2 regions of the Micromonospora sp. NPDC005254 genome follow, and region 2 is predicted to be linked to the other one. Evidence: riboswitches for the same ligand, from Rfam matches in the RefSeq annotation. Region 2 holds a riboswitch; the other holds the start of a gene.
The links. A riboswitch is a leader RNA that binds a small molecule or an ion and turns the genes downstream of it on or off. The one in region 2 is predicted to bind thiamine pyrophosphate.

Region 1: linked by a shared signal. The riboswitch ahead of thiE (thiamine phosphate synthase) and the one ahead of ACFYPR_RS28765 (ECF transporter S component) in region 2 are both predicted to bind thiamine pyrophosphate.

What each region holds. Positions count from the first base shown of each region.
Region 1 covers NZ_JBIAKM010000001.1:578,036-581,434, forward strand. The annotation lists gene ACFYPR_RS02830 (ThuA domain-containing protein) at 1-1,301, opposite strand, end outside; TPP riboswitch at 1,592-1,701, shown strand; gene thiE (thiamine phosphate synthase) at 1,696-2,319, shown strand; gene thiO (glycine oxidase ThiO) at 2,316-3,399, shown strand, end outside.
Region 2 covers NZ_JBIAKM010000011.1:85,456-88,854, reverse strand. The annotation lists gene ACFYPR_RS28780 (SIS domain-containing protein) at 1-547, opposite strand, end outside; gene ACFYPR_RS28775 (AAC(3) family N-acetyltransferase) at 544-813, opposite strand; gene ACFYPR_RS28770 (alpha/beta fold hydrolase) at 869-1,699, opposite strand; TPP riboswitch at 1,807-1,911, shown strand; gene ACFYPR_RS28765 (ECF transporter S component) at 1,989-2,576, shown strand; gene ACFYPR_RS28760 (ABC transporter ATP-binding protein) at 2,725-3,399, shown strand, end outside.

The sequences.
Region 1 (3,399 bases), on a different contig from region 2:
TTGTCACCGGTGGCCAGGTAGAGGTTGCCGGCGCTGTCGAAGGTCATGCTGCCGCCGGCGTGGCAGCAGGTGTTGCGCTGGGTGTCGACCCGCAGCACCTGCTTCTCGCTCGCCGGGTCGATGGTGTCGCCGGTCACCGTGAACCGGGACAGCAGGTTGCGGGTGACGCCGTCGTTCGGGGCGTAGTAGAGATACACCCACTTGTTGGTGGCGAAGTCCGGGTCGAGCCGGATGCCGATGAGGCCGTCCTCGTTGCCGGTGAAGACGTCCAGGTCGACGGCGGTGACGGTGCTGCCGGTGTCGGGCTTGATGATCTGCACCCGGCCGTCGCGCTCGATGTAGAAGACCCGCCCGTCGGGGGCGATGTCCAGCTCCATCGGGTTGCTTGTGTTGCTGTCCAGCGTGACCTTTTCGAAGCTGGACGTCTTCGAGGCGCCGCAGTCGGCGTCGACCACGCCGGCCGCCGTCTGGATGCCGCCGAGCAGGTGCTTGAGGAACTCGGGCTCGGCGTACGACTCCCGGGTGTGCCCGCCGCCGGTGTACCAGGAGCGGCCACCGTCGAAGTCCTGGCACCACGCGGTCGGGTGGTCGGCGCCCATCGCGCCGGCGCCCGGGGTGTAGCTCTTCTCGTCCAGGCTGGCCAGCACGTGCACGTCCGGCCGGGGGTTGGTCTGGAAGTTGTACCACTCGTCGAACCGGGACCAGCGGTCCGGCAGTTCGGCGGTGGACGGGTGGGCGTGGTCCTCCACCTTGACGGTGGCCTGCTGGTTCTGCGGGTGGTTGGCGAAGTACGCGCCGACCAGGTCGCCGTACCAGGCCCAGCTGTACTCGGTGTCCGAGGCGGCGTGGACGCCGGCGTAACCGCCGCCGGCCCGCACGTAGCGCTCGAAGGCCGCCTGCTGGTCGGCGTCGAGGACGTCACCGGTGGTGGAGAGCCAGATCACGGCCTTGTACTTGGCGAGGTTGGCGTCGTTGAACGAGGCGCCGTCCTCAGTGGTGTCCACTGTGAACCCGTTCGCCGCGCCGAGCTGCTGGATGGCGGCGATGCCGGTGGGGATGGAGTCGTGCCGAAAGCCGGCGGTCTTGGAGAAGATTAGGACGGAGTAGGGGTCGGCCGCTGCGGCCTTCGGTGCCTTCGGCACCACCTGGGTGACCGGAGCCGCGGCCTGCGCGTCTCGCGGGGGGACCTGCGCCGCGGCCGGAGCCGCCTGCGCCGGCGACCCGAGCAGGGTCGTCGAGGCGAGCGCTAGGGAGAGCAGGGTAGCGGTGAGTGGTAAACGGGTACGACGAGAACGGGACACGCCGCCTCCAATGTCGCGGTGGACAGGAATCGCGGGGGCCGGCTGCCGAAGACCGTCCCGGATGGAGCCGGCGGGGAGGCCGTGCCAGGGCGTCCCCACCGGCATTTTGTCGAATCGCTGAACAAATTAATTCTGGTGTATCCATGTCCGGCAAGATGCCGGCCGGTAACGGTTCTGCAACGGCGTGCGACATTCCGAACAGGACCGGAGAAAGTACCCCATCGATGGGACCCTGTCCGGCCGGCGGCCGCTCCCTTGGCAGACCGGCGGAACTGTCGTACGGTGACACGCAAGTAACCCACGGGAGCCCGGTGTACCGGGCTGAGAGGGGGGCTGACAGCCCCCGACCGTCGAACCTGATCCGGGTAATGCCGGCGCAGGGAGGAGTGTTGCCGTGCCGTCCCTTGGACGACTGCATCTGATCACCGACACCCGACCCGGGCGTGACCCACTCACCGTGGTCCGGGCCGCCCTCGCGGCGGCCCGCGCCGACCTCGTCGTGCAGGTCCGGGTGGAGGACTCCGCGACCGATCGCGAGGCGTACGACCTGGCCGGCCGGGTGCTGGCGCTCTGCGCGCCGTACGGAGCGACCTGCCTGGTCAACGACCGGCTGCACGTGGCGCTCGCGGTGGGCGCCGCCGGTGGGCACGTCGGGGCCGACGACCTGCCGGTCGCCGCCGCCCGGCACGTGCTCGGCCCGACCGGCGTGCTCGGCGCCACCGCACGCGCGCCGCAGACGGCGGTCGAGGCGGTCACCGCCGGGGCCAGCTACCTGGGTGTCGGCCCATGCCACGCCACCAGCACCAAGAACGGCCTGCCGGATCCCATCGGGCCCGCGGGCGTCCGCGCCGTCGCCGACGCCGTCGACGTGCCGGTCATCGCGATCGGCGGGGTGACCGCCGACCGGGTGCCGGCGCTGCGGGCCGCCGGGGCGTACGGGGTGGCGGTGGTCGGCGCGCTCTCCGACGCCGCCGACCCCGCGCGGGCGACCGCCGACCTGCTGCGGGCGCTGGCGTGACGCGCACCGATGTGGCGGTGGTCGGCGCGGGCCCGATCGGACTGGCCATCGCGTGGCGCTGTGCCATCCGCGGGTTGCGCGTCGAGGTGCACGACCCGGCTCCCGGGTCGGGGGCGTCGGCCGTCGCCGCCGGCATGCTCTCCCCGGTCGCCGAGGCGTACTTCGGTGAGCGGCGGCTGACCGAGTTGCTGGTGGCGTCCGCCGCCCGCTGGCCCGGGTTCGCCGCCGAACTGACCGAGGCGAGCGGCACCGAGATCGGCTACCGGACCGAGGGCACCCTGATGGTCGGGCTGACCGGCGACGACCTCGCCGAGGCACGCCGGCTCTGGGCGTACCAACAGGGGTTGGGTCTGCCGGTGACGCCGCTGCGCCCCAGCGAGCTGCGCGACCGCGAACCGGCGCTCGCCCCTCGGGTGCGCGGCGGCGCGCTCGCGCCCACCGACCACCAGGTCGATCCCCGGCTGCTGGTGCCGGCGCTGCGCACGGCCGCGCAGCGGGCCGGCGCGGTGCTCGTGCCGCAGCCGGTCCGGCGGCTGTCCGACGTGGACGCGGGGGTCACCGTGGTCGCCGCCGGCTGCGGGGCCGGCGCGCTCACCGGCATGCCCGTGCGGCCGGTGAAGGGCCAGATCCTCCGGCTGCGCGCGCCCGGCGGCGTCGCGCCGGGCTTCCGGCACGTGATCCGGGGGTACGCCGACGGCGAGCACGTCTACCTGGTGCCCCGCGCCGACGGCGAGGTGGTCCTCGGCGCGACGGTCGAGGAGCGGGCGGACACCAGCGTCACCGCCGGCGCGGTGCTGCGGCTGCTGCGCGCCGGTGTCGACCTGCTGCCCGAGCTGACCGAGTACGACCTGGTCGAGGCGGTCGCCGGTCTGCGGCCCGCAACGCCGGACAACGCGCCGATCCTCGGGCCGCTGCCCGGCCGGCCGGACGTCCTGGCCGCCACCGGGCACCACCGGCACGGCATCGTGCTCACCCCGATCACCGCCGAGAAGATCGCCGACCTGGTGACCACCGGCGTGCCCGACCCGCTGCTCGCGCCCTTCGGCGCGGATCGGTTCGCCGTCGCGTCGTCGACCGGGA
Region 2 (3,399 bases):
GCGGCAGGGTCGCGTCGCCGTACGGTGCGCCGTTGTCGAGCACCACGTCGGCGAGGTCGGCCAGCTTGCGCCCGGACGGGTGGCGGGACGTCATCCGGCCGGAGTGCTGCGCCGAGGTGATCGCCACCAGCGGGTGACCATGCTCCTTGACCAGCGTGGCGAACTCGACCATCGCGCCGTTGACCCCGGAGTTCGACGCGAGCACGAAGACGTCGGCAGCCTGTACGGGGGCCAGCTCCCAGAGCCGGTGCGCCACCGCCGGGTCCCGCTCCAGCAGCGGCCCGAGACGATCGGCCGGTTCGCCGCCGAGCAGCACCAGGTCACGCAGCGCGATCCGGTTGGTGGGCACCAGACCACCCGCCCGACCGGCGATCTCCATGGCGAGGGCCTCCGAGTGCCCGGTGCCGAAGGCGTGCACCACCCCGTCGGCGCGTACCGCTTCGGCGATCAGATCGGCGGCCCGCCCGACCGCATCCCGCTGGCTGGCGGCCACCCGGCCGATCGTCTCGGTCACCACGGCCAGGTAGTCCTCGGCGCTCACACTCATGCGTCCTCCGTCGTCCGGTTGCGGGCCATCCACTGCACCGCGAAGTCGACCGCCGCCCGCTGGCGTACCAACCTCCCCGTCCCCGCGCCCACCGGGCCGCAGCGCACCGCCCCGGTGGCCTCCAGGTCCCGACCCAACGCGCCGAAGTCGCCCGCGTCGAGCCGGGGCGTACACCCAGCAGGCGCAGCTGCGCGGCGAGCGAGCGACGGGTGTCCGGCCCGCCGGCAGGTGCCGTCACGGCGCTCCTCCGCCCGGCGCCGGCCCACCCGGCGCCCGTCTGCCCGGCGTTCGTTGGCCCGGCGTGTCTCGGCACGGCACGGCTCAGGCCGTTCCGGCGATCCGGGCCAGGACCGCCTCGGCCAGCGCGGCGGGTGCGGCGTCCGGAATCCAGTGGCTCACCCCGGGCAGCGGTACGAAGCGGTAGTCACCGATGACGTTGGCGGCGCACGCCTCGGCGGCGGTCCGCCCGATGGCGACGTCCCGGTCGCTCCAGACGTAGGTGGTGGGTACCGCGACCGGGCCGACGCCGGCCAGGTCGGCGCGGGACATGGCCCGGTACCAGTTCAGGGCGGCGGTGAGCGCACCCGGCTCCCGCATCGGGTCGGCGTAGCGGTCCACCCGGGAGGCGTCACCCACCCCGCCGAGCATCTTGCGCAGCGCCGTCGCGTGCCACGCCAGCAGCACCTTCTCGGCCTTGCCCGGCTTGCGGAACAGCGCGATGTACGACGAGCGCGCCTTCTGCTGGCCGTCGGTGGCGAGGGCGTGCGCCATGGCCGCCGGGTGCGGCACGGACACCGCGGTCAACGTACGGACCCGCTCGGGGTGCGCGGCGGCCACCGCCCAGGCCACGATCGCGCCCCAGTCGTGGCCGACCAGGTGGACGGCGTCCACATCGAGCGCGTCGAGCACCGCCACCACGTCGGCGACCAGTTCCGGAATCCGGTACGCGACCACCGCCTCCGGCCGGGCACCCGGCGAGTAGCCCCGCTGGTCCAGCGCGTACGTGCGCAGCCCGGCGGCGTGCAGTGCCGGCACGACGTCGTCCCACTCCCCGCTGTGCTGCGGGAAGCCGTGCAGCAGGAGGACGGGAATGCCGTCGGCCGGGCCGCCGGTGCCTATCTCGAACGTGAGACCTCGCGCGTCGACCTGCATGATCGGCAGCCTACCCAGCCGGCCGAGCGCCGGCCCTGATGCGCGGGCGGCCGAATGCCCTGCTGGGCCGTTACCCCTGGTCGGTGCTAGCGTCACCGAGACAACTTCACATCCGACAGGGGAGCGCACAGCGCTGAGAGTGCGGGCACGCCCGCAGACCCTCGAACCTGATCTGGGTAATGCCAGCGCAGGGAGTTCGGTCGACCTCCAGCCGCGCCGTGAGTCCGGTGCCACCGGGCGCGCGGCGTGCGTCTTCTCCTGGTTCGTTCCACTGAACTGGGAGCACAGCATGGACAACACCACCAGCCGTTGGCGCACCATCGACATCGTGGTCGCCTCGGTGATCGCGGTCGCCTTCGGCGTCATCTTCTGGGCCTGGGGCCTGGTCTGGAGCGCCACCGAGGGCGCGTTCGCCTTCTTCCCGCCCGCGCAGACGCTGATCTACGGCGTCTGGCTGCTGCCGGCCGTGGTCGGCGGCCTGGTCATCCGCAAGCCCGGCGCCGCGCTCTACTGCGAGACGGTGGCCGCAGTCGTCTCCGCACTGCTGGGCAGCCAGTGGGCCGGCACGGTGATCCCCCAGGGCATCGTGCAGGGCATCGGGGCCGAGCTGGCGTTCGCCGCCTTCCGGTACCGGTCGTACCGGCTGCCGACCGCCGTGCTGGCCGGCGCGCTGACCGGTCTCAGCGCGGCGCTGTTCGACTTCTTCGTCTGGAACGTCGACTACGCGCTGGGCGACTACCGCATCCCGTACGCCCTGCTCACCATCGTCAGCGCCACGATCATCGCTGGCGTGGGCGGCTGGCTGCTCACCCGCGCCCTGGCCAACACCGGCGCGCTGGACCGCTTCCCGGTAGGCCGAAACCGCGCCCTCATCTGAGGGCGCAACTGTCCCCGTGATCAAGAGGTTTGCGTCAACGGAAGCCGGAATTCTGACGCAAACCTCTTGATCACCGGCGGGGAGACGGCGGGAAGACGGCGGGAGGACGGCCGGGAGACGGCCGGGAGGGGCAGGGAGGGGGTGTTGGGTGGGCGGGGTACTGCTGCGGGGGTTCGGGTGGCGGCATGCCGGGCGGCGGGCCTGGGCTGTGCGCGGGGTGGATCTGCGGGTCGAGGCCGGAGAACGGGTGCTGCTGCTCGGGCCCTCCGGGGCCGGTAAGAGCACCCTGCTCACCGCGCTGGCCGGGCTGCTGCCCGAGGATTCCGGTGAGCAGGAGGGCACCGTCGAGATCGACGGGCTCGACCCCCGCAAGGCGCGGGAACGGGTCGGCATCGTCTTCCAGGACCCGCAGACCCAGCTGGTGATGGCGCGCAGCGGCGACGATGTCGCGTTCGGGCTGGAGAACCGGGGCGTGCCGACGGACGAGATCTGGCCCCGGGTCGACGAAGCGCTGCGGCGGGTCGGCTTCCCGTACCCCCGCGACCGCAGCACTGCCGCGCTGTCCGGCGGCGAGCAGCAACGCCTGGCCCTGGCCGGCGCGCTTGCCCTGCGGCCCGGCCTGCTGCTGCTCGACGAGCCGACCGCCAACCTCGACCCGGACGGGGCCGCCCTGGTCCGAGGGGCGGTGGCGGGCGCGCTGGACGCCGACACCACAGTGATCCTGGTCGAACACCGGGTCGCCGAGGCGCTGCCACTGGTCGACCGGGTGGTCGTCCTGGAGCCTGGCGGCGGGGTCCGCGCGGACGGGACGCCCGAGGCGGTC